DNA from 4 places in the Bacillus sp. TL12 genome. Region 4 is predicted to be linked to each of the others. Evidence: predicted binding sites of a transcription regulator. Region 4 holds the regulator's gene; each other region holds the start of a gene.
What was found. Region 4 encodes LexA, which represses DNA repair genes until DNA is damaged. Its sites were predicted from a motif close to CGAACATATGTTCG; they were not measured.
Positions count from the first base shown of each region.

Region 1: the regulator LexA is predicted to act here: its motif matches at 1,990-2,003, upstream of uvrB (excinuclease ABC subunit B).
Region 2: the regulator LexA is predicted to act here: its motif matches at 5,769-5,782, upstream of LOK41_RS07975 (Y-family DNA polymerase).
Region 3: the regulator LexA is predicted to act here: its motif matches at 4,175-4,188, upstream of addB (helicase-exonuclease AddAB subunit AddB).

Region 1 is NZ_JAJJBY010000023.1:60,649-68,474, forward strand. It holds gene uvrB (excinuclease ABC subunit B) at 1-1,917, opposite strand, end outside; gene LOK41_RS19270 (DUF4362 domain-containing protein) at 2,076-2,507, opposite strand; gene bcaP (branched-chain amino acid transporter BcaP) at 2,738-4,147, shown strand; gene LOK41_RS19280 (hypothetical protein) at 4,166-4,777, opposite strand; partial or broken gene LOK41_RS19285 (MerR family transcriptional regulator) at 4,774-5,535, opposite strand; gene LOK41_RS19290 (hypothetical protein) at 5,634-5,861, opposite strand; gene LOK41_RS19295 (hypothetical protein) at 5,902-6,117, opposite strand; gene LOK41_RS19300 (helix-turn-helix transcriptional regulator) at 6,137-6,334, opposite strand; gene LOK41_RS19305 (YeiH family protein) at 6,451-7,473, opposite strand; gene LOK41_RS19310 (LysR family transcriptional regulator) at 7,752-7,826, shown strand, end outside.
Region 2 is NZ_JAJJBY010000006.1:95,609-103,434, forward strand. It holds gene LOK41_RS07940 (2-oxoglutarate dehydrogenase E1 component) at 1-833, opposite strand, end outside; gene LOK41_RS07945 (hypothetical protein) at 1,283-1,468, shown strand; gene LOK41_RS07950 (helix-turn-helix transcriptional regulator) at 1,849-2,055, shown strand; gene LOK41_RS07955 (permease) at 2,075-2,452, shown strand; gene LOK41_RS07960 (DUF3976 domain-containing protein) at 2,494-2,679, shown strand; gene LOK41_RS07965 (3D domain-containing protein) at 3,004-4,008, shown strand; gene LOK41_RS07970 (response regulator aspartate phosphatase) at 4,241-5,335, shown strand; gene LOK41_RS28940 (hypothetical protein) at 5,332-5,466, shown strand; gene LOK41_RS07975 (Y-family DNA polymerase) at 5,826-7,091, shown strand; gene LOK41_RS07980 (YolD-like family protein) at 7,088-7,429, shown strand.
Region 3 is NZ_JAJJBY010000018.1:67,060-74,885, forward strand. It holds gene addA (helicase-exonuclease AddAB subunit AddA) at 1-639, opposite strand, end outside; gene addB (helicase-exonuclease AddAB subunit AddB) at 636-4,148, opposite strand; gene lepB (signal peptidase I) at 4,296-4,868, opposite strand; gene LOK41_RS17160 (TVP38/TMEM64 family protein) at 4,926-5,519, opposite strand; gene LOK41_RS17165 (competence protein ComK) at 5,897-6,484, opposite strand; gene LOK41_RS17170 (RNA-guided endonuclease InsQ/TnpB family protein) at 6,988-7,826, shown strand, end outside.
Region 4 is NZ_JAJJBY010000008.1:2,831-10,656, forward strand. It holds gene LOK41_RS09660 (PadR family transcriptional regulator) at 1-273, shown strand, start outside; gene LOK41_RS09665 (DUF1700 domain-containing protein) at 278-820, shown strand; gene LOK41_RS09670 (DUF4097 family beta strand repeat-containing protein) at 826-1,626, shown strand; gene lexA (transcriptional repressor LexA) at 1,656-2,276, opposite strand; gene LOK41_RS09680 (YneB family resolvase-like protein) at 2,419-3,075, shown strand; gene LOK41_RS09685 (DUF896 domain-containing protein) at 3,121-3,360, shown strand; gene LOK41_RS09690 (bifunctional metallophosphatase/5'-nucleotidase) at 3,403-4,986, opposite strand; gene LOK41_RS09695 (hypothetical protein) at 5,163-5,504, shown strand; gene LOK41_RS09700 (hypothetical protein) at 5,553-5,867, opposite strand; gene tkt (transketolase) at 6,227-7,826, shown strand, end outside.

The sequences.
Region 1 (7,826 bases), on a different contig from region 4:
TAGTGCTTTTGCCGCTTCCTTCATTTCTGCTTCCATCTTCGCGATTGTTTTTTCCCGTTCTTTCTTCGTCATTTTCTTAGCCGGCGTTGTTTCATATACTTCTGTTTCTTCTGCGGCTGTTGTTGCACGAATTACGTCACGCACTTCTTTTTGAATTGTTTTCGGCGTAATACCATGTTCCTCATTGTAAGCTTCTTGCTTTTGACGACGGCGTTTCGTCTCTTCCATTGCAATATTCATCGATTTCGTGATCCGATCTGCGTACATGATTACATGACCGTTTTCATTACGCGCTGCACGACCAATTGTTTGAATCAAAGATCGCTCTGAACGTAAGAAACCTTCTTTATCCGCATCTAAAATCGCTACGAGTGACACTTCCGGAATATCGAGTCCTTCTCGTAATAAGTTAATACCGACAAGCACATCAAACTTACCAAGACGAAGATCACGAATAATTTCAATCCGCTCTAGCGTTTTAATTTCAGAATGCAGATAGTTTACTTTAATCCCCACATCTTTTAAGTAATCTGTTAAATCCTCTGACATTTTCTTTGTTAATGTCGTAATTAATACGCGCTCATTTTTCGCAATTCGGTCTTGTATTTCTCCTAATAAATCATCAATTTGTCCTTCAATTGGCCTTACATCAATTTGCGGATCTAAAAGCCCCGTTGGACGGATAATTTGCTCCACAACTTCCGGTACATGCTCTAGTTCGTATGGACCCGGCGTTGCTGATACATACACAACTTGATTCGTTTTCTCTTCAAACTCTTCAAACATAAGCGGTCTGTTATCCATCGCTGATGGCAGACGGAACCCATGGTCAACAAGCACTTGTTTACGTGCCTGATCCCCGTTATACATAGCTCTTACTTGGGGCACTGTTACATGTGACTCATCCATAACAATTAAGAAATCATCAGGGAAGTAATCTATTAATGTATAAGGCGTTGAACCCGCTGGACGAAGCGTCAAATGACGGGAGTAGTTCTCAATCCCTGAACAAAAGCCCATCTCACGCATCATTTCTAAATCGTAACGAGTTCGCTGTTCGATCCGCTGTGCTTCTAACAACTTACCGTTATCATTTAATTCTTTTAAACGTTCTTCTAATTCTTTTTCGATATTTTCAATGGCAACTTTCATTTTTTCTTCACGTGTAACGAAGTGAGATGCCGGGAAGATTGCTACATGTTCACGTTCTGCTAATACTTCACCTGTTAAGGCATTCACTTCACGGATTCGATCAATCTCATCTCCAAAAAACTCAATCCGAATGCAATGTTCATCAAGTGATGCTGGGAAAATCTCAACTACATCCCCGCGTACACGAAATGTCCCACGCTGGAAATCAATGTCATTACGGCCATACTGCACATCAACAAGTTCACGAAGCAACTGATTACGGTCCTTCTCCATACCAACGCGCAAAGAAACGACAAGTTCACGATATTCTTCTGGTGAACCTAAACCATAAATACAAGAAACACTTGCCACAATAATGACATCATCACGTTCAAATAAAGCTGATGTTGCGGAGTGGCGCAATTTATCAATCTCATCATTAATTTGTGCATCTTTCTCAATAAACGTATCGGTTTGTGGTACATACGCTTCCGGTTGATAATAATCGTAGTAACTCACAAAATACTCAACCGCATTGTTCGGAAAGAAATCCTTGAGCTCACTATATAACTGTCCCGCTAACGTTTTATTATGAGCCATTACAAGTGTTGGCTTCTTCACTTCTTTAATCACATTCGAAATCGTAAATGTCTTACCCGTTCCTGTCGCTCCAAGCAATACTTGATGTTTCTTACCATTATTAATCCCCGCGACCAGCTGCTTTATCGCCCTCGGCTGATCACCTTGCGGGGAATATTCTGAGACAATCTCAAATTGATGTTCCAAACAAAACCGACCTCCTCGTAAAAAATCTGTATTCCCATTTTACCACGAATGCCCATAAAAAAACCAAGAAAACGAACAGATATTCGGTAAAGTTTTCGACAATATAAATAGAAAAAGGAAGGATCCTTCTATAAGCCCCTTCCTTCTTCCATCCAAATTTATTTTACGGGAACTGGTAACAAATCGTACCCATTACGCCCAGCCTTATTAGTGCACTCTATTAACCTATACCTTATGTCTTCTTCAAAAACATCTTTTGTTATCTTTTTACAAGTATCAGAGTAAACACCTTTATCTTTACCAGCAAATTTATCCTGAGAACTATCTGACGTATAGATAATTTCTTCCCCATCGTATTCTAGTGTTTGAAAGATTGGATCTCCCTCATCTGTATAATTCACAATCCTTATTTTATCTGTTACATCTTTTTCAACATTGACGACGAACTTCTCGAATTTATGTAAATTAGAAACTTTATGCCCTTTTGCAATCACATCATGATTCTCATCGATTTTACTGTCAGGGTGTGAACATGCTACCAAACTGCTAATACAAAATAGAAAACACAATGAAGTAATTCCTTTTCTCATATTCAATCCTCTCCAGCTCGTTTTGGCTTTATACTATTATTCAACACGAAATCAGTTGGAAGAAAAATGCATATATACTCATAAATAAGAAAAGGTAGAATTTTCTAAAAAATAATTATTTACAAAGTTGTTTTTTCACATTAGAATACAAACTACAAGGATTCGACATTATACGACAAAATGAAGTTATTTTTCAGAATTTTTAAACAAAAAGGAGATGAGGAAACTATATGAATCTATTTCGAAAAAAATCCATTTCAGCATTACTAGCACAGTCCGAACAAAAAGGGGCGTCTTTAAAGAAAGAACTCGGCGCATTTGACCTTACTATGTTAGGGGTCGGCGCTATTGTCGGAACCGGCATTTTCGTTCTTACCGGCGTTGTCGCGGCAGAGCATGCAGGACCAGCACTTATTATATCATTTATTTTATCCGGTTTAGCCTGTATATTTGCGGCACTATGCTATTCTGAATTCGCTTCAACTGTACCGGTTTCAGGTAGTGCGTACACTTATAGCTACGCAACATTTGGAGAATTAATCGCTTGGATTTTAGGTTGGGATTTAATCCTGGAATACGGGTTAGCTTCCTCAGCTGTTGCGTCGGGTTGGTCAGGATATTTCCAAGGATTATTAAGTGGTTTCGGTATTACATTACCTACCGCTCTAACAAGCGCTTATAATCCCGAGGCTGGAACATACGTAGACTTACCGGCAATCTGTATCATTTTTCTAATGACATTATTATTAACAAAAGGTGCGAAAAAATCAGCTCGTTTCAATGCCATTATGGTAGCTATAAAACTCTTTGTCATCCTTCTATTTATCGGCGTTGGTGCTTTCTATGTAAAGCCTGAAAACTGGACACCATTTATGCCATTTGGCTTCTCTGGCGTAACAGCTGGAGCAGCAACTGTATTCTTTGCTTATATTGGATTTGATGCTGTATCAACAGCCGCTGAGGAAGTAAAGAATCCACAGCGTAACATGCCAATCGGCATTATTGCTTCTTTAACAATCTGTACTATTTTATATATTGTCGTTTCATTAATATTAACTGGAATCGTTCCATACGACCAGTTAGGTGTAAAAAACCCTGTTGCCTTTGCACTACAATACATTCAACAAGATTGGGTTGCTGGTTTCATTTCTTTAGGAGCAATTACTGGAATTACAACTGTATTACTCGTTATGCTCTATGGACAAACACGTTTATTTTACGCAATCAGCCGCGATGGTTTACTACCAAAAGCACTCTCTCGCGTAAATAAAAAAACAAAAACACCTGTTATCAATAGTTGGGTCACTGCAACTATGGTTGCTTTCTTTGCTGGTTTTGTTCCTTTAAATAAACTAGCAGAATTAACAAATATCGGTACATTATTCGCATTCATAGTTGTATCAATTGGGGTAATCATCTTACGCAAAAAACAACCAGAACTACCGCGTGCTTTTAAAGTGCCATTGGTACCATGGATTCCCGCTTTAGCTGTTCTATTCTGTGGATACCTTGCATTGCAACTACCAGCAACAACATGGATTGGCTTTGCCGTATGGCTTGTAATTGGACTTGTTGTCTATTTCAGCTATGGTTACAAAAATAGTACTCTTCGAAAAGAAAAAACAGAAGACGTTGCATAGAAAAAAGCTGTTGTCCAATTAGGACGACAGCTTTTTTTCTTTTTTAGGAAAAATGAGATATGAAAATGTAATTACTGTATCAACTAAAAACACAATGCCCCACACTTGGCTCACACGACCTGCTGCCTCATTTAAAACAATGCCCTTTTCAAGCCAATCTCCCCACTGTTCAATCGGCACGAGCCCATACATGAAGAAAAATACAATATGAACAACAGTAAATAAAATGAGATGTAGGCTCCATTGTCCGATTTCTTGCTTCGTATAAGCCCAGCCCGTTAATTCTAATGGAGCTTCTATATTAGGAATGGGCTCATTCCGCCATTTCGCAACAAGTTTTTGCACACGTATATCCAATTTCTTTAAATCTTTTTTTCCATAAAAGAGCGCATATAATAATATTACTAAAGTAATAATTTGAAAGTTAGAAAACTTACCCGTTTCATAATAATCAATAGCGCCTAAAGCTAAAATAAAGACTTCATTGAAGAGTAATACAATTCCAGCAACGAAACTCGCTTTCTGTAATCTAAACCCGTAACGTAGTAAAAAGAACCCGATAACTGATACCCAAAATACAATTTCTGCACCGATTAAAAAATACCAACGATATTCTGCAAGTATGCTCATTTCCCACGCTCCCTCTCATCATATATGCGAAAAGCCTCATCCATATACGCTAAAAGCTCTTCTTCAATTGGATACATATTCATCTTCTGTGAATCTTCTTTTGATTTTCTTACTTCCCACAATTTATCTAGAAATGCTTCATCGCCATTTGCCATCTCCATACATTTCTCTATTAGCCTTTTTGTAGCCTCTTGTACTTCATCATGAGATGCAGCTTTTCCTTCTTTCATAAAGCTACGTAATTGCTAAAATACATCCACCCATTCTCGAACATTTTCATCTTCCTCACTCATATTCGGCAAATTGCCAAGCAATTTTTGTTCTCCCTCTGAAAATATCTTTTTTTGAAACATTTCGCGTATACGCGGAGACTGCTTTGAAAGTTGAATCAACTCAAACATGATTTTCCAATCCAGTTCTCCTTCAAGTTCTGCCGAATAAACGACCGCCTGCAAAATCTTTTCCATTCGGTTAAATTTTTTCTGCTCTTCTTGCACAAATGTAAGCTGTTTTTCCAACGATTCTTTCAAACTTAATTCATCTGTCATTAGCATATTCATAATCTCTTTTAACGAGAAACCCATTTCTTTTAGAAACAAAATTTGCTGCAACCGAATGACATCAGTTTCACTATATAAACGGTGCCCACCCTCAGTTTTTCCGCTCGGTTTCAATAAATCAATTTGATCATAATAACGGAGCGTTCTTACTGTAACTCCTGTTTCCTTTGTAAGTTCTTGAATCGAAATCATCCCCATCACCCTTTCCTCTTTCATTGTAAAAGATGACGTAACGTAACTTTCAAGTGTTTTTGTAAAAAAATACAAAAAAGCTGATTACATGAATGAACCAGCTTTTACGGGAATAATATTTTTTGAATTGTACGTCCACATGTCAAAACAATCTCACCAACTAAAACACTTGTTGCTGTTTTGTGATAGTGCGCTGATACTAGTAAATAATACGATAATCCAACAACCCCAATCACAACAAGCGTACTCGGCACTGGATTGTGAACAAAATTTTGCATACCCCATATAAATGCAAATAACGCCGCTACCACACATAAAAACGCTAATCCCATTCTGTTTTCCTTTATTTATCTATTTGCAGAGCTTACCTCGCTACTCACTCTCTTCTACTTTTCTAAACTGCCACTTCGGCCAATAGTTCACAAAAAAGTATATAAACTGTCCAATCACGAAAAGAATAAATGGCGTTCCCGCACTCCCGTAAACAATCAAATTATACATACCCCATACCGCTAAACTGATTGCATAAAACAATCCTAAATATTTAAAAGCTTTATCCGATTGATTTCTTTCATATTCATCTTGCATTCTCATTCCTCTTCACTCCTTATTCTAAAATAAATATATCCTCCACCTTCATCCCAAAATACTGCGCAATCTTCAGCGACAATTCCAAACTCGGGTTATAACGATGATTTTCAATCGCCACAATCGTCTGCCTCGTTACTTGCATCGCTTTCGCCATTTCAATTTGCGTAATATGATTTTCTTTTCTTAATTCTTTAATTCTATTTTTTACACCCATAGGCTCCACCTTCAAAAGTAAAGATATCTTTACTTTAATTATAAAAATTTTCCAATTTAAAATAAAGATATCTTTACAAAAAAAGGAGACATATTGACTATGTCTCCTTTTTCACCTTACATAAAGCCTAATACATACACAAGAATATAGCCAAGAACGGAAAGACAAACAGATCCTACTAATCCCGCAACAAACGCTTTACTTCCTAATTTACGGAACGTTGTAAACTCTACATTTAAGCCAAGCCCCGCCATTGCCATCGCGATAAGCATGTAAGCAACGGTTACAATGGACTCTGCTATATTCTCCGGTACGATACCTAACGAATGCACCGCACTCATTGCCAAGAATCCTAAAATAAACCATGGAATCGGAATATCACGCCAAGAACTTTTTTGTCCATTCCCTTCACTACGCTTAAACCATAAACCAATTAAAATCGCTACTGGTACAAGCATCGCAACGCGTGTTAATTTCACAATAACCGCAATATCAACAGATGAGCTTCCGCCTGGTGCAGCCGCAGCGATGACATGGGCAATTTCATGAAGTGTTGCTCCAGAAAATACACCGTAACCGTAAGGAGATAAACCGAGAACCGGATATAATAACGTATAAATGAGCGTGAAAATCGTACCTAAAATAGCAATAATCGCCGCTCCAACTGCCGTTTCATCATCCTTCGCTTTCACTTGTGGCGCAATTGCTACGACTGCAGCCGCGCCGCAAATCGCTGTCCCGCACGCCGTTAAAATACCAAGCTTTTTATCTACTTTAAAAAAGCGTGTTAATGCGTATACAACAACAAGTGTAAATGCAATAACAACAGCTGCAATCACTAACACCTTGGGCCCAGCCTTTGCAATATCAACTAGATTCAAACGCATTCCAAGTAAAATAATCCCGAAGCGAAGTAACTTCTTACTGGCGAAATTTGTTCCTGCGATTGCTTCATAAGGTACACTAATTGTCGCTCTCCAAATCATCCCAATTAGAATAGCGATCACTAATTGCCCCATAATATTTAAAAACGGAAGCGTTGCTAAATATTTCGCAGCAATGGCAATTAATAACGTAATTCCAATCCCTTGCGAAAAACCGAGACGCTTCTTCTTTTGTATAACAAGTGTTTGTTCCACCTCGTACCACTCCAATAATCATATTGGAACATGCATGTTCTTTATATTTACATTATAGAAGAGTTTCAATGATAAGTTTAATACCAATATTAAATCTCAATCATCAAAAAAACTTATGGTAAACTAGAAAAGCGTAAGCGGCTCGTTCAGAATGGGAGGAGGATGGAGCTTCTGACGTAGAGGCGTCCTTTGCCTCGCAGGAAGACGCGAAGAAACCGACCATTCACCACTGAAGCTAGACCGAGCACAGCCAAATCTAAAGTAAGGGAGTATATACAATGAACGTTGATATCTTAAAAATATTTGTGACTGTCGTAGAACAAAAGCATTTCTCGCGCGCGGCAGAACTACTC
Region 2 (7,826 bases), on a different contig from region 4:
TCTATTGTTGCATGTTTAAATTCAGCAAACATGTGACTATATGGTTTTTCTAATACATGAGCGAGTACGCTAAGACGGCCGCGGTGAGCCATACCGATCATAACGTCATTTACGCCGCCCTTAGCACCTTCAGAAATAATTTCATCAAGTACAGGTACAAGCATATCAACGCCTTCAATAGAGAAACGTTTTTGACCTACAAATGTTTTATGCAAAAATTGCTCGAAACCTTCAACCGCTGTTAAACGTTTTAAAAGAGCAGTTCGTTTTTTATTTGGTAGTGGTTGACGCAAGGAATTTGATTCCACCATTTGATGCAACCACGCACGTTCTTCACGATCTTGTATATGAGAAAATTCATAGGCTAAAGATTTAGTATAAACATCTTTTAATCTATTAATTACATCAAGAGCTGTGTGAATATCATTTGGGGCATCTGGCCATACTGTTTTTGCTGGAATCGCTTTCAAATCTTCATCGTTCAAGTCCCGCATTGCTTCATGAATAAGGGATTGTCCATCAGTAGGATCTTCCATCGGATTAATATGAGCCGATAGGTGTCCGAACGAACGGATACTTTCTACAACTTGCACCACTTTAAGAATTTTTTCAATGTTTCCTGTACCTTGAGGAGAAAAATTTGTTTCTTTGTTGTCCCCTGTTACGACATCAGCTTGGAATGAAGGAGCTCCAAAAGTTTCAAAAAGCTCTTGTAATTCCGGATCAACAGAACCTTCATTAGTCACGTAACGATCATACTGTTCAATAACATAGCCAAGGTTCGGACCATGGAATTTGGCCCAAGGGTTTGTCGCTGTATTCTTCCTCGTCATTTGTTTAAACCTCCCAATGCATATATTCCTTTTTTCATGTGAAAAGGATGCATTTCACTCTTTTCATAATTGATGAATCAGTAATGAATGTAAATGTTATCTTTACTCTTATGTTATTACAATAATTTACATAATACCAAACATTATTACTTATCCGTTTTGTAAAAAAACATTCACAATTACTTATCACCTAAGTTAATCTTTCATGTTATAAAGTAACTTTAGGAAAAAAATAGGTGATTTCATTTGATACATCCATCATTGGGAAAGATTATCCCGATGAAAGTCTAAAAGTAATTGTTAGAATTTTCCGCCGAAAATCCCTTTGGATTATGTATATTAAAATAATAAGCGCTTTCAAGAATATTATACAACAATATAACAGAATATAGTATAAAAAATAAAAAATTATGAATTTATCGTAAACTTTATTTCAATAGTGTTAAATATTGAAAGAAAAAAAGAAAAATTTGCTTATAAGTGATGATTATGATTTGAAAATGGCTTATAAATCGTTAGTTTTTGCAAATATAGCAGAAAATTGCTTAAAAACGGTAGCTCATGTCATGCAAATAGGAAGAGAATTTGTATATGTAAAAATACAAAATGCATATAGCTATACTAATTTTTCCTAATTAGAGAAGGATTAATATAACGAAATTTTTCGGTGTAAATGGAAAAGAAATAAAACCGTTTTTTTAGATGGAAGAGAGAATTTGTTCATACGTTTAGAGCCTTTTTCTGTCCCGTGCCAAGCAAAAACAAAGAGAAGGGGACAGGAATAAGGAAGAAACATAATATTTTGTTTGTATTCATTCGTTATACTTTACCACTTTGGTTATAAAAATAGTCATTATAAGGAGGAGGAGGGCGGGCGTTCCAGTAGATACGGAATCTAACTGTGGAGTATAGTGCAAAAAATTTACTCATATAAACTGCACCTTATGTAAAGGGAACTTGACGTAAAGGTCCCTTTACCTTTATGCTGTATGTAAGTAAGGGGGGAGAAATTTCCTTGGAAAATAAAATGGTAGAATACCGAAAGAAATTTGGATTCTCTCAAGAGAAGTTAGCTGAAAAGCTTGGAGTATCTAGGCAAACCATTATTTCAATTGAAAAAGGAAAATATGATCCATCGCTTCCTTTAGCATTTGAAATTGCGAAAACATTTCAGACAACAATTGAGAATGTATTTCTTTATGAGGGGAAAGAAGAGGAATGATAGAAAAGGGGGAATAGTAATGAATTATTCACAGAAGTACTTTATGATTATTGGTATGCTCTTTTTAATTATGAGTGGATTCATGGTATTAGCAGGGGTTATGACACATTCTGCGCCGCCCACTCCGACTTATACATTAGTATCGATGATGATTATGTGCTTTTGCTTAAGCTATTTACATCCGCAATTTAAAGAAAAAGATGAGCGAATGAAGTTGATTCGTCAAAAAGGAATGTTTTATTCTTTCTTTGCATTATTGATATATTTCATTGTTTTTTCATTTGGACTACATTTAGAAATCATTATATTGACCGCTGGAGAACTACTTAATATTTTAGCTGCATTAACAATTAGTACAGTTTTTATTTCGTTTGTTGTTTTATCTAAAAGATATTAAGTGGAAAATAATAAATAGGTCTTATATAGGAAGGAGAAAAAATGCAACTTCTTTATACGTTTGGTATCAGCATTATTTTAGTTCTATTCATGTATTTCTTCGTTCGTAAAGATATTACGAAAGATAATACACTCACAAAGAGAGGTTTTTATAAATTAATTGGGTGTTTAGCAGTGATGTTTATAGGGATTGTTGTGATGATTGTTTTGGTGATTCAGAAATTCTAGAGATGGTGTAGAGCGGAATAGGCATTGACATTGAACTAGAGTTTTAAGGTTTATAGAAAAGGGTAGATTGACTTGTAAAAGTTAATCTATCCTTTTCTACATTTCTTATAGGTGACTGATATTGTGCAGTTGTCCTTTTGTTGTTTCAAATTACATACAAAAATAGATTAATTCCAGTATGCACTAAGTTTGAAATTGGATTTCATTCTATTTAATTTTTATTACAATTATGTTACTACTCTTATTCTTATCTTAGAAACAATTATACTTATACATAGTACATATGTTTAGTCAATGATAAAATTTAGGAAAAGGAAGGAATTTATGAGAAAACAAATTATAGCACTCACTTTAGCTGCGGCTCTAGGACTCGGTTTCCAACCGAATAGTAGTTTAGCAGAAACATCAAATACTATAACACAAGCGGCTCCTCAGCAAAATGGATGGAAATCACAAAATGGGAAATGGTTTTATTATCAAAATGGTAGTAAAAAAACAGGATGGATTACGGTAAATAATCAATGGTACTACCTAGATGGAGCAGCTGGCGGAGCGATGAAGACGGGCTGGTTGAAGTACGGAGGTAGTTGGTATTACTTAGATGGAGCAGCCGGTGGAGCAATGAAGACGGGCTGGTTGAAGTACGGGGGTAGTTGGTATTACTTAGATGGAGCAGCCGGCGGAGCAATGAAGACGGGCTGGTTACAAACAGGAGGTAGCTGGTACTACTTAGATGAAGCAGCCGGCGGAGCAATGAAGACAGGCTGGTTAAACAAATGGGGCTTTTGGTACTACTTAGATGGAGCAGCCGGCGGAGCAATGAAGACAGGCTGGTTACAAACAGGGGGTAGCTGGTACTACTTAGATGAAGCGGCCGGCGGAGCAATGAAGACAGGCTGGTTAAACAAATGGGGCTTTTGGTACTACTTAGATGCAGCAACTGGCGGAACAATGAAAACAGGTTGGAATAAGATTGATGCAAAAATGAATTATTTCAAAGATGGTGGACAATGGGTAAATACACGTGAGCTAACGGTTAGATCAACAGCATACTCAAACGATCCAGCAGAAAATGGTGTGAAACCTGGTCAACATGTTTATACGAGCATGGGCGATGATTTAACAGCCAATCCACATTTAAAAGTGATTGCTGTGGATCCTAAAGTTATTCCACTTGGATCAAATGTATATGTAGAAGGGTATGGTCCAGCTGGAGCTAGGGATACTGGTGGAGCTATTAAAGGAAATAAAATAGATGTATTCATTCCTTCCAAGCAGGATGTTTGGAACTGGGGAGTTAGAACAGTAAAGGTATATGTATTACCTTAAAACTGATTGTAGTTTATGTACATATTGCTATGTTGATAGTTTTTTAGTAGAAAGAGCTTCTTTAAGTATAGACTTGGAGAAGCTCTTTTGTTTTATGTAAATACAATTATTTTATTTTCTCTAAAAGCAGAATATTCTTGAGAAATAAATATATATACTTTTTGTTTATTAGAATTTTGTTATTGTTTATTATAGGGAGTTTTTATAGAAAAAAGAAGAGGGAGGGTTATTTATGAACGTTCAAACAAAGGGGAACGAACAAATTACACTATTATTAAATCAATGGTATTTAGAGATTCGCTCTAGACATTTAGAAAAGGCTACCGAATTAGAAAAGGAAGTAGATACAAAAGTTAACGAGATGAAAGAAAACCGAGAGCTATTCCAACGTTATTTACTTCTGAAGTTTCGATATGATTTTTTGATGGATAACTTGGGGGTATCTAAAGATAGTTTTGATGAAATTGATTCTTTAGGTGTACCGACAAATCAGTCACTAGCTTACTATTATCATTTTTTTAAAGCGATTCATTCTGATGCAATTGGTGAATATACGTTAGCAAAAGAGCATTATGAGAAAGCAGAAGGTCTCTTGAAGTATATTTCTGATGAACTTGAACATGCTGAGTTTTATTATAAACTAGGGTATTCTTATTACGATACTTATCAAGCTATACTAGCTATGAGGTATTTAAATAAAGCGAAAGATATGTTTTTAAAACATGCTGGTTGTGAAACAAATATAGCTTTTTGCAATAATCTTTTAGGATTAGCTTGTACGCATTTGAGAGAGTATGAGTTAGCTGAAGAGTATTTCACCTCTGCGATGGATAAGTTTCAGAAAATAGGTGAAGAACACTTTATTCTGATGGTTCGTCAAAATCTAGGTTTAATGTATGCAAGTCAAGATCTTTCTCCGTTAGCTATTCGTTATTTATCTGAAGTGAATAATAAAATGCCGAATAATCACAAAGCGCTTATTATTGAAGCAAAAGAACATTTTAAACTAGGTCACATCGAAATTGCATTAGAACTTATCGAAAAAGGATTAGAAATATGCACACAATTAAAAAATGTTGAATATCAATATCGCTTTATAATTCTAAAATCTATGGTTCAAAAAGTTACTGCTCAAGAGTTGGAAAACGTAATTTTAGCAGGAATGGACTATTTCAAAAGAGAAAATTTATGGGAGTATGTTCAAGAATATACTGAAGTAGTAGCTGTTCAGTATCACAAGGAGGGGAATTTCGAACAAGCAAGTAAGTATTTTTATTTAAGTTTTGAAGCTAAAAAAGAAGTTCATAGGAAGGAGGCGTTAAAATGAAGAAGGTAATACTTAGCTTAATGGGAATTGTAACAATTTTTACTTTAACACTTGGAGTACATACTTCAGTAGATAAAAAGCAAACTATTACTCTAGTAAAAAGCATGGCAGATGGAAATGGTGGTGGTTGATTTTTTTTAAGAAATCAACAGGAGCAAGGAGAAATCCTTGCTTTATTTTTTTGTACAGAAATATGAAGTAATGTAGCGGAGAATATTTAGGAAAGAAAATGATAAAACCTTTTCTCTATTAATCTTGAACGTGAAAAAAGCTGCTTCTGATTCATTTGAGTAGCAGATTGGAAGTAGGCTTTTTGTAACTCGTGATGCCTTACTTTGAGCAACTCAGTTTTAGATTATACGAATAGTTTCATCATTTCATGTAGTATTGGGAATTCTTTTTAACCAATATTTTCTTGAAAAACCCTTCTAAAAGAACGTAAGTTCGTGTATAATAAGAACAAACGTTCTGTATTTTAGGGGTGATTATCTTGTACGAATATTCTCTTTTGCCTAATCGAATCATATTATGCGTCGACTTACAAAGCTTTTACGCATCAGTCAGTTGTATCAAAAGAGGACTAGATCCAAGATATACAAAACTTGCCGTAGTGGGTGATGTAAATCGAAGTGGGGAGATAGTGCTAGCAGCCACACCTCCGTTAAAAGCATTGGGCGTTAAGAAAATGGCTCGATTATACGAAATACCTAAACGACCAGATATACTTATCGTTAACCCAATCATGCATACATATATGAAATGTTCGAATTACATAACGGAATTAGCGCTACAATACGTGGCACCAAAAGATTTTCACCAGTATTCAATAGACGAATTTTTCATGGACATGACGGCTAGTATTCATTTGTTTGCGAATAGTCCGTACGAATTCGCACTAAATTTTAAGCGAGAAGTCTACGACCGTACGCGTATTATATGCACAATCGGCATTGGTCCCAATTTATTAATGAGTAAGGTTGCAATGGATAGTGAGGCGAAGCGGAACCAAACTGGGATTACACAATGGACGTACGACGATATACCCGAGAAGTTATGGAGTATACGGCCGCTCAGTAAATTTTGGGGTATATCGTACAAAACAGAAGCGAAGTTAAACCGAAAAGGAATTTATACAATCGGTGATTTAGCGAACTATCCACTGAAATATTTAAAACAAAACTTCGGGGTACTTGGAGAAGAATTACACTTACATAGTAACGGTATAGATTTCAGTCGTATATCGGAAAAACATATCCAGGCGGAAACATCTATCGCTAAGAGTCAGATATTATTGCGTGATTATATGATAGATGAGATTCCGATCATTTTGCTCGAGCATACAGAAGAAGTGTGCTATCGATTACGCATGCAAAAGAAACTCGCTAGAACAATCCACCTTTCAATAGGCAGCAGTAAAGGGTACGGTGGTGGCTTTAGAAAAACGTACACGTTCAGCCGGCCGACCAATTTAACGATGGATGTGTATCAAGTTTGTACATATTATTTACACACACTATACACTGGTGAGCCAATTCGAACGGTTAGCATATCACTAACGAATCTAGTAGCAGAAGGTGAAGAACAGATCTCGTTATTTGATAACGTAATACAACGAGAAAAAGAAATGCGACTCACGCAGGTCATGGATGAAATCAGAACACGTTTCGGAAAAAATAGCATTTTACGAGGCGTTTCCTACACAGAAAATGCAACTGCGAGATATAGAAACACACTACTAGGGGGACACAAATCATGAATAACGCAAATATGCCAAATGGAAGAGGGATGGTAAAATGGCAGCCGTTTGCAAGTATGCCAGAACAATTTATTGGTATACGAGAAATCATTAAAGAGAATGCAAAAGTGTCACGACCGATCGTAACGCAAGACGCCAAGGAGCGAATTGAGAATCGTCTACTCACTTCGTTATTAACAGAAGAAGAAATACTAATTACATACTATGAGGATGGTTACGTACTTACTAGTTATATGACCGTTGTCGATATTGATCCTTTAAAAAAAGAAGTTATGTGTACGGATGCATTTCATTATAAGAAGAGGTTTACATTTATCGATGTAATTGACGTGGAATGAGCGATATTGAACTACAGGAGATTTCATACTTGCTGTACTAGATGAATATGAAATTGGTGAAAACTTCGGTGCGATCTGGTGAAGAGATAAACAAATATATAGACTTGAAAATAGAGGGGGATAAGAGGCGGATGAAAAAATAAAAACCGTATCAAATGTTTATTTGATACGGTTTTTTACAACTATGACCCCGGAGAGGCTCGAACTCACGACCTCCACCCTGTCAAAGTTAATAATCTTTCATGATTATAACAGTTAATAGACGATAAGCCTTGATGTATCAGCGTTTTATCAAATGTATACAGGATTAAAAATGTTTAAGTCTGATACGAAATTGCGACGTTCTGCCCCATTTCTGCCCCATAATAGAGGAGAAAGAACACAGTCATATCAATGG
Region 3 (7,826 bases), on a different contig from region 4:
TCCTTCCACAACATACGCTTCAACAAGTTTATCCAGCCACTTCTCTGGGTCTGGATGCGCTCTTGATTCTGTATGAAGCGCTAAAATCATGCGCTGCAAATCATCATCACTTCGGTCACTCGTATAGCGATCAACGAGTTCAAAGAATATATCATTTCCCTCGGTGCCATATTCCTCTTCTAGTATGTCATCTAATACTTCTTCTTTTAATAATTCATTTTCTGTCTGGTTGGCAATGCGAAAACGCGGATCAACGTCGAGCATATAATAATACGTTCGAATGACTTGTAAACAGAACGAGTGAATCGTTGAAATCGACGCTTTATTTAATAAACTAAGCTGCTTACGAATATGCTCTGACCCAGGCTCATCGATTAATACTTTTTCTAACGCTTCGCCAATTCTGTTCTTCATCTCTTGCGCTGCTGCATTTGTAAACGTTACGACAAGCAGACGGTCTACATCTACTGGATTCTCGGCATTAATAATTTTGCGAATAATTCTTTCTACAAGTACAGCTGTCTTTCCCGATCCTGCTGCTGCCGCGACTAAAATATCACGGCCATCTCTGACAACTGCTTTCCATTGATCATCCGTCCATTGACTACCTTCAGGCTTTTGTGGCCAGTTCTCTATCATTCGCCAACCTCCTCTCTTATTTTCTCCATCGCTTCACTATCTTTCATATCTTTTAACGTGCGGAACTGGTTATCTTCAAGTGATTCATCAAACTGACAAACAGAGCGGAAATTACAGAATGTACAAGCTGCTTTGTTCCCCATTTTATAAGGTGCGATATCAATGACACCTTCTGTAATGTCTTTCCCAATGTTTTCAAATGTATGATGCACATATTGCTGTAAGGTTGTAAATTCTTGTTCACTTGCAATACTAGAACGCGCACTAAAACTACCATCTTTTTTCAAACCGGCAGAAATAATATCTGAACTTCCCGTACTTAACTTATTGTCCATTAAACGAACAACATCCGCATCTCCTAGCACAAGACCTTTCATTTTAAATTTCTTTAAAATTTCTTTTTCAATCTCTTCTTCTGAAGCGTCGCCTTTCATTTCCACAATCGGGTTATGAATATGGAAATATAAAACGCCAGCAGGCAGTGCCGCCTGATCCTTTTTCATCCACGTATTTGCATTTGAAATGACAACGTCTAAATACGTTAACATTTGAAGCGCTAAGCCATAATATACTTCCGTTAAATCTAAAGCTTTTGTACTCGATTTATAATCAATAATACGAAGGAACGTACCATTTTCATCTTCTGCTTTATCTACACGGTCAATGCGGCCAACAACTTCCATTTTCACACCATTTGCGAGTGTAAACTCCATTGGCGGAAGAGACCCAGTGCCGCCCATACCGAATGGAACCTCTAAATCAACTGGCACAAATCCACTTGACTTCGCATGCTCACGCAGGATAAGTGACGTACGGAAAATGATTTGCTGCAGTTTTTGTTTTAAATAATGATTTCGATTTGAACTTAATAAAATTTGTCTTTGCAGAAGCGGTGCAATTTCTTCAATGACTACGGCAGAAAGATGCTCACATTCTTTTATCGATAAATCAGCCCAAGTACGATTTTCCCTCAGTAACTTATCTGCAATTCTCTTTAATGCCGCATGGAATAATTCGCCGATATCTGGTGCATCTAATTTGAACACATCACGTTCTCGTAGTGATAATCCGTGCTGTGCAAAATGAGCATATGCGCAGCGATTAAATAGTTCCATACGAGAGACGCTTCCTTTAATTTTATCTCCGTATAAATCTCTACTTACAACTGGACTAAGTTTCTGCGCACGATTTCGATAAAATAAACTAGACAACACACGACTACTTTTTTGCTTCCACTGGGGTGAAGTCACATAGAAGTTATATACATCCCACCAAAAATCAAGATTCCCTTCAAAACCGTATCGTTTCCAGTTTTGAAGTTGCTGCGTTACGTACGACAACGTAACTTCTGGCGTTGCTACATACGAAATTTGATCCTGACGAGATAAATCATTCACATCATTCGTTATGAAGACTTCTTTGATAGAAGGGAACATTCTTTTTACTTTCTTAATAAAACTAGATGACAGTAACGTCTTTCCTTCTTCATCCGCAAGCGGACAAGAAATATATAATTTCTCAGATGCACGGGTTACTGTTTGATAAATAACAAATTGCTCTTCTAATAAAGTCTGCCTTGTTGTTGGTGCTAATTCTACACCAGCTGTAGCGAGAGATTCTCTTTCTTCATCTGATAACATCCCTTCATCTGAAGGGGCTGCTGGAATGATTCCTTCATTTGCACCAATTACAAAAGCAGCGCGAACATTCGATAACCTTGTTCGATCAATATTTGCAATCAGCACTTGATCTAAAGACGGCGGGATATTTGCAAATTGAAGCGCCTCAAGTCCAGTTGTCATTACATCGATAAACATTACACGAGACATCTTTTCCTCGCCTAGCATTTCTACAAATGTATCGAGAAGATTCATTACCTCTTCCCAAACTTGATCATGGTCACTTGCAAACAGGAAATTCCCTTCTTCTTCAGCACGCATACGCAAATCTTCTAGTTTTTTAGGAACATCTAATTCTTCTAAAAATAAATACACTGCTTCACACATTTGCATGACTGAACTTGCACGTTTGAAACGCTTCTGCAAACGAATAATCGGTGTCCTTACTACATCACGGAGACGGTTGATTTTCTCTTCCATTTCACGTTCACTATCTGTTTGTGTTCCTACGGCTCCATCTAACGAGCGATAACGACGATATGTCCACGGTTCATCTGCCGTCCATCTCTTTCCTTGTACGCCGTATGCTAAACAGTAATTTTCAAACTCATCCATTTCTTCGCGCATTGATTCTTTTCTTACATCTAACGGATATAATAGTTCCGTTTTTATGCAGCGGAATACTGCATCATAACGCCAATTTCCACTAATGACTTCTAGCGCAGAACGAATGCATTCAATAAGTGGATGATGTGACATCGGACGCTTTTCATCGATAAAGTGCGGAATATCGTAATCTGTAAACAATGTTTTCATTACATCATAATAGCTTTCTCCATTACGAAGAAGAACCGCAATATCTCTGTAGCGATACTCCTCTTCTGCAACAAGTCTGCGAATTTCCCGAGCTACACCTTCAACTTCCGCTCGTAAGTTTGCCGCTGTATATAATGTAATATCTGGTTCACTTTGAAACTTCTTAGAAGGACGAGATTCGAATTCAGCTTCTAAATGCGCTAGCGCCGGTGAATGAAAACGTGGTTGTTCTCTCATCAAAACCGTACTTTCCACGGCGACTTTCTCTTCACGTGCTAACTGTTTCACTTTTTCATACGTAAGGACTGTTTGATAAAACAAATCTAATTCACTTACTGGCTGTGATAACGTTTTTTCGTCTACTGTTAACGTAACTGTAATTCTTGCTCCGCAAGTCATGAGCTTTCTAATGATTTCTAATTCCCCAGGTGAAAAGGAATGAAATCCATCTATATAAATTTCTGCACCTTTTACATAGTCAGATTCTGGAAGCTTTTCTACAAGTAACTGCAGGTAATCTTCTGAATCTAAATATTTACCAATTAAAGCCCGTTCAAAATCATCATATAAAAGCTGAAGATCGTACATTTTATTTGCTAATAATTTTTGCTCATCACCATTTGAATGAGCATCTAACTGTTGCCACATCTCATATACATTCGATGGTGTGACATTGTAGCGTTTAAACTCAGCAATCATGCTTCCTAAATGTTCAAAAAAGCCATTTTGTTCTGCTGCTTTTTGAAACACATACAATCCTTCCTTACGGGATTCTACAATTTTACGCAGCAACATATGCACGCCTGCCTCATCAATATGAAGACGACTCGCGCCACCAACTTCTTGCAGAACCTTCCACGCTAACCTTGAAAAACTAAATACTTGCGCCCGAATAGAGCCGCTAACTTCTTCATTTCCTATTAATGCTTGCTGCGTTTGGAACGTCATTTGTTCCGGTACAAGATATAAAATTGTTTCGCCTCTTGGACGCTGCCGTAATTCTTCTTGTACTTCATGTAAACAAAACGTACTTTTTCCACTTCCAGCCCGTCCAATCACAAATCGAAGCGACATGTAATTCCCACCTTTCACTGACATAACGAACGTTAGTTTGATATCATCCTTGTATTATAACACAAAAAAACAGGAGCTAGCAGGCTCCTGCTTTTGGTCGTTATTTGCCGAATAGTCGATATCCTTTGTTGAATCTCCGATAAAATTTCATTTATGATTCCCCTTTGAAAAGTTCGTCTGCACTTCATTAATTGGCCAATAACGTAAATCCACTTTCCCGACAACAGTATCTGCTTTCACAAAGCCAAAGTGCCTGCTATCCCAACTGCCGAGACGATTATCACCAATTACAAAAATAGACCCCTTTGGAACAGTCTTTTCTCTCGTTAATTCTTCTAACGTAAAGTCTCCTGTCAACTGCCGTCCTTCCGCTTGCCTCTTATAGGTCTCCAAATAAGGCTCGTCCACAAATTGGCCGTTTATATACAACTTATCGTGCTTATATTCAATATGATCACCAGGTAAACCGATAATCCTCTTTACGTAATCCTCTTTCTTATTTGCATGAAACACGACAACATCAAATCGGTTCAACTCCCCAACTTGATAGCTAACCTTATTTACCACAAGCATATTTCCATCTTGAAGTGTCGGCATCATTGACTTCCCCTCTACAACATACGTTGAGAAGAAAAACGTTCGAAAGAAAACAGCTAATAGCACGCCTATAAGGATTGTCCTCATCCATTCTAGGCCTTCTTTTTTCAAAGCTCGCTTCATCTGCCTCTCCCCTCACCCTTTTCTATAATGGAGCCTTACTTACAGTGCAGACTAGTCTTAATGTAGTTCTAGCTTTACTTCAATCTTCTTACCGACATACCATAAAATAAAAATAACACCTATCACAATAATTGTTTTCACCGGCTTATAGATAAAAGAAGTTAAATCATGTCCAACATAACTTAAAATAAAAATCATGACTAACTTTCCAAGCGCTAGTGCTAACACAAATTGTCTTCTGCTAATACGTGATAAGCCAGCCACAACATTAATAAGTGCAGACGGCGTAAAAGGAAAACAAAATAAGATAAAAATAGGTGCGAACCCTTTCCGTTCAATCCATCCCATCGCTTTGCGCACTTTCGGATGCTTATTCACAAACGAGAAGAACCGGCTGCGTCCAAAACGGCGAATAACCGAAAATACAATTAATGCACCAAGCACTGACCCAAGCCATGAATACAAAAAACCAAACCATAACCCGAAGGCAACTGCATTCGCCATCACAAACACAATAAGTGGTAATGCAGGGATAATTGCCTCCACCATCGGCAGGCCAATACCAAGGAGCGGCCCAAATGCCCGATAACTTTCTACAAGTTGATTCATATTTTCCGCTGAAAAATACTCTTTGATTGTTTGAAAATCCATTCTACAATTTGCCCCTTTATCCCGCATTAACGAGCAGTAATACTCCACCTCAAAATTCGGTGAAAGCAAAGAAGGTAGGCGGGAGGTAAACTGCCCGTAAAAGCCCGATTGGTTCAACTAATAATCATTTGGGGGATAAAGCTCCCCCAATGATTAAAGTTTCACTTTATAATATCCTATCCCTATACTTTATCATTGCTTGTTAGAAAGAGGAAATGGTAGATACGACATATGGAGATGTATTTATTTATTTTCCATACTTTTATGTAGAAATCCTTTATTATTATTGTATGATAATCTATCAATATTTGACACGATTTTACATGTTGAGAAATATAAAAAAGGATGGTTGTCCCATCCTTTCTGCCTATCAGTCATTATTCCTTTATGTCCTCTTCTTTCACAAGATATGCTTTTTCATAAGCAGGCTTTAGTGTAGATTCATCTTCTTTATCGACCTGCTTAAACTGAAGTTTTCCTTGTTTATTTTTGCGATCCTCATACTCTGTTCGTAGTTTTGCGGTTCGGTTTTGCTGATTCTCAAAACTGCTTTTTGATATTTCTAATTTCACTGCGAGACCATTAATGAATCGAATAATTAAATTACCATCTGCTAGTTCTTTATTGTTTGCAATATGGAAGTGCGACAACCATGCACATTCCTTTCTAGAATAAGAATACGTAGGAAAAAAGTAAAGCTGATCTGTCGGGCTAATTGCAATGGGTGCCTTATGTGTAATACGTGTCAACTCTTTTGTACCGTCTTTTCTACCTAAGAAACTAGATCCGTGTTTGCGACAACTTCGTTCCACAATCTCAAGAGGCTTTTGAAACATGAAAAAACTGTCTTCTACTTCAACTACTCGCGTTACAATGCGTTTTTCCCCTAAAATAACTGGAAGTAAGGCCATAGTTCTCTTGTTTACGACATAATTTTCGACATAGCGTTCTGCTTGTTCACCCATCCTACACTCTCTCCTTCATTATTTTTCTTACCATTCATAACAGCAGCTGCATGGATAATTGTACCACTCTAAAAATAAAATTGTTCTTTTTTTCAAATATTTTATATTTTCTTATAAAACTTTAAAATTTCATTATATTTCTTCATATAAATATCTGCATAAAATCCACTTATTCTCTTAACTTAAAAAGATGAACTTCTCTAGAAAAATACAATCTTCCCTTTTTGAAATATTTGTAACATATTATTATAAGTGATAACAAAAACAGCTACTAAAAAACTATGATTTATAAAGTGAAACTTTAACGGTACTCCAACAGAAGTCCTCTTCCTCAAGCACGTGCAGGACATAGTCCAGTGGTAGGGAGAGGATGAATGTTGGTCGTGCACAGCACGAAGTTTCTATTTCCTTTTTATGTAACTTCATGTATACTAGTAATAGAAACGAGAACGTACATTCTGATTTTGGAAATCTGAACACTATAACGAAAAAGGAGGAGGGTGATGACAATGTTGCTAAGCCAAAAATATGAAATTTTTCCAACGAAAGAACAAAGAGAAACGTTAGACCGTTGGCTACAATATTGTCGTCAAACCTATAATTCTGCTCTTTTAGATAAACAAAGAAAATATAAGGAAAACAAAGAATTGTATACACGTTCTGACATGCAAAAGCAACAAACGATAGACAAGAAGAAGTATCCTTTTCTCAAAGAAGTGCCATCACAGCCCTTGCAAGAAGTATTTTTACGACTCAAAAAGGCCTATGATGGCTTTTTTCGTGGAGATGCTAACTATCCAAAATTGAAAAAGTATAAAGACTATAATAGTCTCACTTTCCCTCAGTTTGGATTCAAACCGAATAGGAAACATCGTTTAGCGATGTCGTTTGCAGAGAACGGAAAATTATATAACAAGGGATTAGGAGAAATAAAGATTCATCTTCATCGACCAATAGAAGGAACGATCAAACAATTGATTCTGAAACGCCAAGCTAAGAGATGGTACGCTATTTTTAGTGTCGAAAGACAAGCTGTATCTCCTTCTATCGATAGAGAAAATGCAGTTGGTATAGATGTAGGACTCCATGCATACGCTGTTCTTTCTAATGAAACGGTATTTGAAAATCCAAGATTTCTTTTGCAAAAAGAAAAACAATTGAAAAAAGCACAACGTAACCTTTCTAAGAAAAATAAAGGCTCTGCTAACTATAGAAAACAAGTAGAAAGGATCCGGAATCTTCACGAAAAGGTGGCGAATCAAAGAAAAGATTTTTTACACAAATTAAGTTATCATCTCACGCAAATGTATTCGGTGATTTGTATAGAAAATCTTGATATCCG
Region 4 (7,826 bases):
GTACTGGCACTTGTCAAACGAAAAGATTGCTACGGTTATGAGCTTGTTCAGCAAATCTCCAATAAATTTTTAATCTCAGAAGGGTCAGTATACCCGTTGTTACGTCGTTTAACAAAAGAGGGTTACTTTCAAACATATTTAAAAGAATCAACAGAAGGACCACCACGTAAATATTATCAATTAACAAATCAAGGAGAAGAGCAACTCCATTTACTTGTAACGGAGTGGCGTGATTTTGCTAAAGGAGTACAAGAAATTATTGAAGAGGTGTAATGAGATGAATAAAGAACAGTTTCTTCGAGAATTATCGGGACATCTTAGAAAGCTGCCAGAAGAAGAGAGAAAAGATATTTTATACGATTATGAAGAACATTTTCAGTTTGGATTAGAGGAAGGGAAGACAGAAGCAGAAATTATAAAAGGGCTTGGGTCACCAAAAGCTATCGCAAAGGAGATGTTGGCACTATATCGTTTTGATGAGATGAAAAAAGATCCGTCTGCTTCGAATATAACAAGAGCAGTGATGGCAGCGATTGGTCTTAGTTTATTAAACTTTATTATTGTGTTAGGTCCTCTAGTTGCAATCGTAAGTTTTATATTTTCCCTTTGGGTTGGAGGCGTGGTCTCAGTTGTGGCGCCGCTGCTAGTAGTGATTAAGATATTAACGGGTACATTCTTATGGCTTGATATATTTGTTTCTATTACATTTGTTGGAGTTGGACTATTGTTATGTATAGTTGCTTACTACTGTACAAAATGGTTTAAAAACTTTTGTGTAGGCTATGTCAATTGGAATCTCAAAATGATTAAAGGGGAATAGATGAGATGAAAAAGATATTGTTAGTAGCTGTCTCTTGTATCATCATTGGAGTTATTGGTATATCACAGACATATACAAAAGCAGTTGAGACGGCAGAACGTGGGGATAAAGAGAAGGTTATTAAAAATGAAGCAATCAAAAGTTTGGAAATTGATTTGGATGCTGGAGATGTTACGGTTCAAAAAGGAAATGATTCTTCTTTTTATATAAAACAATCAGGGAATATTGCAAAACAAAAAGTGAGTATTGATGAACAAGGGGATACGCTAAAGATTCAAGGTAAGGTAAAAAAAGGCCCTTCATTCGATTTTTCATTTTTATCTTTCGGGTTTAAAGCACCAGGGATAATAATCGTTGTTCCGGAACGTTCCTACCAAGATATAAAAGTAAGTTCTTCTGCGGGTGAGATAACAGTAAATGATATAAAAAGTGAACGTGTAGAAGCAACAACACTTGGTGGAGATGTAGAAATGGAGCGGGTGACAGCGAAGAAAGTAGAAGGGTCTTCAAAAGCAGGTGAAGTTAAAATGAAAAAAGTAAGTGGAAAAGTTGTAGCGAAAACAACAAGTGGAGATGTAGATATTGTAGATCATGATCCTAAATATGATTTAGAGGCAAGTTCAACTGCAGGAGAAGTTGATATTCGATTACTTCAGAAGCCTCAAGATGCGACTATAAGTGGGAAAACATTTGCAGGAGAAGTGGAGATTTTCAAAGAAGAAACGAAAAATGTAACATTAGGAAATGGTAGTGTAAAAATTAGCGGAAAAACATCTGCTGGAGACGTTACAATTGAATCGAATTAAAGAATAGACCAGTTTAACTGGTCTATTCTTTAATGTAAATCGCGGTATACACCGATTACTTTTCCGATAACAGAAACTTTATCTAAAAGGATCGGTTCTAAAGAAGAGTTTTCTGGTTGTAAGCGGAAATGATCTTTTTCTTTGTAAAAACGTTTTACAGTTGCTTCGTTATCTTCTGTTAAAGCAACGACGATTTCCCCATTGTATGCAGAATGTTGTTGACGAACAACAACTAAATCTCCATCCAGAATACCAGCTTCAATCATACTATCTCCAGAGATACGTAACATAAATACTTGATCTGCTCCAGCAACAACGCTTGCAGGAAGTGGAAAGTGTTCCTCGACACTTTCAACTGCTGTAATTGGTAAACCGGCTGTAACTTTTCCTACAATTGGGACTTGAACAACTGATTGTGTTTCTGTTTCGATTCTCACTTCTCCTAAAATTTCAATGGCTCTCGGTTTTGTTGGATCACGTCGAATATAACCTTTTTCTTCTAGACGTGATAAATGTCCGTGCACAGTAGAACTAGAAGCAAGGCCAACCGCTTGACCAATTTCACGTACGGAAGGTGGATAACCTTTTTCTTGTACTTTTAGTTTGATGAAGTCGAGAATGTCTTGCTGGCGTTTTGTTAACTTTTCCATGTTTTTTAACACCTCGTTTTCTTTCAATTTTCTTACTTATAAGTATAACATGCGAAAAAACATTCTACAAACATAAGTTCGAACAAAAAGACGATTTGTGATACACTAAAGGAAAAATCGAAATGAGAAAGAGGGTTTTAAAATGAATGCAATCATTTATGCCCGTGTAAGCACAACGAAAGAAGCGCAGGAAACATCATTATCACGCCAAAAAGATGAATTATTGCATTTAGCTGAGCGATATCAAATGAATGTTATAAAGGTGATTGAGGAGAAGGCAAGCGGTTATACGATTGAACGAGATGGTATATTAGAAGTGCTGGACATGATCCGAGATGAAGAAATTGATGTGCTTCTCATTCAAGATGAAACGCGGCTTGGAAGAGGGAATGCAAAGATTGCTTTAATGCACTGTTTACATAAAGAAGAGATCAAAGTGTATACACATACGCATAATGGGGAATTACAGCTTTCTGATTCGGATTCCATGGTTCTGGATATTATTGGTATAGTTGAAGAGTACCAGAGAAAGATTCATAATTTGAAGATAAAACGTGGAATGCAGAGAGCGGTAGAAAGAGGGTTTCGTCCAGAAAAAAACTTAAAAAACCGACATTTAAGTACAGGACGTGAAAAGAAAGAAGTGCCGATTGAAGAAATTGTACGTCTTCGTCGTAATGAATTAACATTTGAAGAAATTGCTGCAACGCTTCGTGGTTTTGGACACGATGTATCAAAAGCAACAGTACATCGCAGATACGTGGAATATACGAAGCAATTGCTTGATAAACAAGACTAACTATTGTATGATAATAATCAGTTTTAAGTAGAAAGGGGATTCGAGATGCTAAGTCACGAACTCATTGAACGCATTAATTTCTTAGCGAAAAAAGCAAAAGCTGAAGGATTAACTGAAGAAGAACAACGTGAGCGCCAATCGCTCCGTGAACAATATTTAAAAGGGTTTCGTCAAAATATGTTAAACGAATTAAAAGGCATTAAAGTCGTTAACGAAGAAGGTAAAGATGTTACACCGACGAAATTAAAAGCATTGAAAAAACAAGATAATACGAAGTTAAATTAAAAGATGGGCGTAGCCCATCTTTTTTGATTTTAATAGAATTGTTTATTTGATAACTTTCCAATTACGGTTGGTCGTCGCCTCAATTATTCCTCTTTCTAACATGTAATTCGCAATAAGTTCAGACATATCAATTGGTATATCTTTTATGATAGGCTTGTTTTGATACATAAAGTAATTCCCACCACCACTAGCGCGATAATTATTCATAACTACATCATATTCTTGATCTAGGTGAATGGGAGATCCGTTATATTGTAAGGAAACGACTCTTTCACCAACGGGTTTTGAAATGTTTAATATGTATGAAATTCCTTCCCACATATCGTAATTATAATGCTGTGGTTTTGGTGTAGTGTAAGCGGGATTTACAATAATATCTCCCTCGGTACTTAATGTGAAATATTCAGCAGATAGCTCAAGGGCTTCTTTTATATCTTTTCCTGTAATCCTTATGACCTTTAATGTATTTGGATAAATATAATTTGAAACAATATCTCTCATTGTAATATGTTTTGGAAAGCCAGAAGATTCATTATGAAATAGGCTTGTACAAGAGATATTGACTCCAGCTACTTCCATCTGCACTTTATTTATAAATTCGATAAAAGGATGGTCCTGTAAACGTGTTTGCATTGCATCATAAATCAACATATCTCCTATAATGGTACCGATAGGTTCGTCTAACCATTTTTGGGTTTGTTTTTCATAAGTAGATACGAGCGATAGGACTGTTCCATCTGCTGGGATGTCTTGGGCAGATAACAGTTCCGAATGGCAGTTCTTAATAATCCATCGATCTTTATTTTGTTGTAGTTTTACATGAACTTTCCCTAATGAATGACCGTTACATCCGGTTTGCAAAACTGTCACACCATTTACTTTTGTATTAGAAATATAGCGGTGTTGATGTCCAGTTAATAGGATATCGATTCCTTCTATTTCTTGACACATTACATATCCCTGATTTTCTCCTGTTAAAATTTCAGTCGGTTCTCCAGTTTGTAAGTCACGTTCAAAACCACCATGATATGCTACGATTAGTAAATGTGGTTGTTCCTGTTCACGAATGTAGGAAACCCATTTTTTTGTTGACTCTAGCGCATCTTCAAATAGTAAATCTTTAATATGGTGTGGCTGCTCCCAATTCGGGATGTAATGTGTTGTAGCTCCCAAGATAGCGATTTTTACATTAGGATGTATGTGTTTAATGATATAAGGTTTCCCAAAGTAAGGATCCTTTGTATGTTTATTTAAAATATTTGCGGATAGATAAGGCGTATTCGCATTTAATATAGCTTTGTTTAATACATCCATTCCATAGTCGAACTCGTGATTTCCGATAATGGCCGCATCATAACCAATGTAATTAGCGATAAGGGACATTGGGTTGTTTTTATGCTGCATATATTTAGCGTAGTAATACGTGAATGGAGTTCCTTGTATAAAATCGCCGTTATCGATCACAATTACATGTTCGTGCTGGTTACGCTCTTGTTTGATACGGGTTGCGAGTTTGGCTAATCCTATTTCTGCCGTTTCGTTATTTTGATAATGAATTGGATAAACCGTACCGTGTATATCGCTCGTTAGTAGAATGTTTATATTAACACTGTTGTTCTTATTCAATCTTATCAACCTTCTTTATTGTTAGCTTATGATAAATCATTACAAATAATCTAGATTTATTTTTGTTCATATTTATATGAGGGAAGTTTCAGGGAGGGCTAATACCCTATGAGGTGGTAGGGTGTTTCATTTTTATAAGAATTTGTTCTTATATAGTAATAAGAACTTGTTTTGTAGTGAACCCTCCAAAAATATATGAACCAGACCCTGAAATTATTAAAACGTACACAAATATAGATGAAATAAATAATTGGGTTACTATTCCAAAAGAAACGAAAGAAATTACGATATATGTAAAAGCGAGACATACAGAAACTGTGCTATTTTGGCTTGTTCCAACTGGGACAGGTGCATGGAAAGAAAGACAATTAATTGGATATGATATTGATGGAAGTGATGGATGGTCTGTGAAATGGAATGTAAGTCAGCAAATGTTACATCATCATATAAGCGTACAAGCTCTTGGGGTTACATCAATAAGCAGTGATTCAATTAATGTTTATACAGAATATAAATGAAGGATACCTTTTGCATTTTAGAATTTAATTTTTTATCGAGCGTAGTGCTCAGATATAAAAATGTTGATTTTTTCTAAATAAAGCTGGAATAAAAGAAATAGCAGTTGCTATAAATAAAGAAATAATAGCGATAAGAAACAAGAGAATTGCAATGAGACTATATAAATAGCCTAATCCTTCACTTGTTATCATTATACCTCGATCAAAATATAGTATGCTGAACGTGCCAATGGAGAGAATAAGCATGACAACACCTGGGATGTATTTATAAGGTGACTTTAATTTTACTGAAAGGTAAATAGAACTAATTGTAATAAGGGAAAAAACAATTAAAAAGGTGTAGGAAGCTACTTGTTCACTCATCATTTCTCCTCCCGCAGTTTTTATTTGATATATACGATGAAAATCAATATATATTCATTTCTATTATATATGTTGTGAATAAATGGTAAATAGAGGAGTGGTATGGAGGGGCAGAATATTTGCTAAAGATTCTTATGAGCTGCGTATGGAAATACAGATAATTCCCTTTATTATCAATAAATGAACAATAAAAAAGTATAGCAGATTGAAACCCTATACATTGTGAAATTTAGTATGTTTTTTGAACAAATTCGAAAAAACATCAACATATTTGTCGATACATGTTGTATAATCTTGCGTGGGAAGATATCATATAAATGTGTAAAACGTTTACTAATATAAGCGAAGGGAAGAATAGCATGTCACATTCAATCGAACAACTTTCTATCAACACGATTCGCACATTATCCATCGATGCGATTGAAAAAGCAAACTCTGGTCACCCAGGAATGCCAATGGGTGCAGCACCAATGGCTTATACATTATGGACGCAATTTATGAAACACAATCCAAATAACCCAACGTGGTTTAACCGCGATCGTTTCGTACTATCTGCAGGTCATGGTTCAATGTTATTATATAGCCTACTTCATCTGTCTGGTTACGACGTAACAATGGATGATTTAAAGAATTTCCGTCAATGGGGAAGCAAAACTCCAGGACATCCTGAGTATGGTCATACAGCAGGCGTAGACGCAACAACTGGCCCACTTGGACAAGGTATTTCGACAGCGGTTGGTATGGCGATGGCTGAGAGACATTTAGCGGCGAAATATAATCGCGATGCATACAACGTAGTTGATCATTATACATACGCAGTTTGCGGTGATGGCGATTTAATGGAAGGCGTTTCTGCTGAAGCATCTTCATTAGCTGCTCACTTAGGATTAGGTCGACTTGTTGTATTATACGATTCTAATGATATTTCATTAGATGGTGATTTAAATCGTTCATTCTCTGAAAGTGTAGAAGATCGTTATAAAGCATACGGTTGGCAAGTAATCCGTGTTGAGGATGGAAACGATGTTGAAACAATTGCTAAAGCGATTGAGGAAGCGAAAGCTGACGAAAAACGCCCAACGCTAATTGAAGTAAGAACAACAATTGGTTTCGGTTCTCCAAACAAATCAGGAAAATCTGCTTCACATGGTTCGCCGCTTGGTGTTGATGAAACGAAATTAACAAAAGAAGCATATGCTTGGTCAGCTGAGCAAGACTTCCATGTACCAGAAGAAGTATATGATAACTTCCGTAAAACAGTACAAGATGCTGGTGAAACAGCACAAGCTGAATGGAATACAATGCTTGGCGAATATGCACAAGCATACCCAGAATTAGCAAATGAATTACAAGCAGCAATGAAAGGTCTTCTTCCAGAAGGTTGGGATAAAAACTTACCAACTTATGAATTAGGATCAAAAGCAGCAACACGTAATTCTTCAGGTGCTGTAATTAACGCGATTGCTGAAGCTGTACCATCATTCTTTGGTGGATCTGCAGACCTTGCTGGTTCTAACAAAACATACATGAATAACGAAAAAGACTTCACAAGAGCTGACTACAGCGGTAAAAATATTTGGTACGGTGTACGTGAGTTCGCAATGGGTGCAGCAATGAACGGTATCGCACTTCATGGCGGTTTAAAAACTTACGGTGGTACGTTCTTCGTATTCTCTGATTACTTACGCCCAGCAATCCGCTTAGCGGCGTTAATGCAATTGCCTGTAACATATGTGTTTACACATGACAGCATCGCTGTTGGTGAAGATGGCCCAACACATGAACCAGTTGAGCAGTTAGCGGCGCTTCGTGCAATGCCAAACGTATCGGTTATTCGTCCTGCTGATGGTAACGAGTCTGTTGCAGCTTGGAAATTAGCTTTAGAATCTACAAGTACTCCAACTGCATTAATCTTAACTCGTCAAGATCTTCCAACATTAGAAGGCGCGAAAGACGATA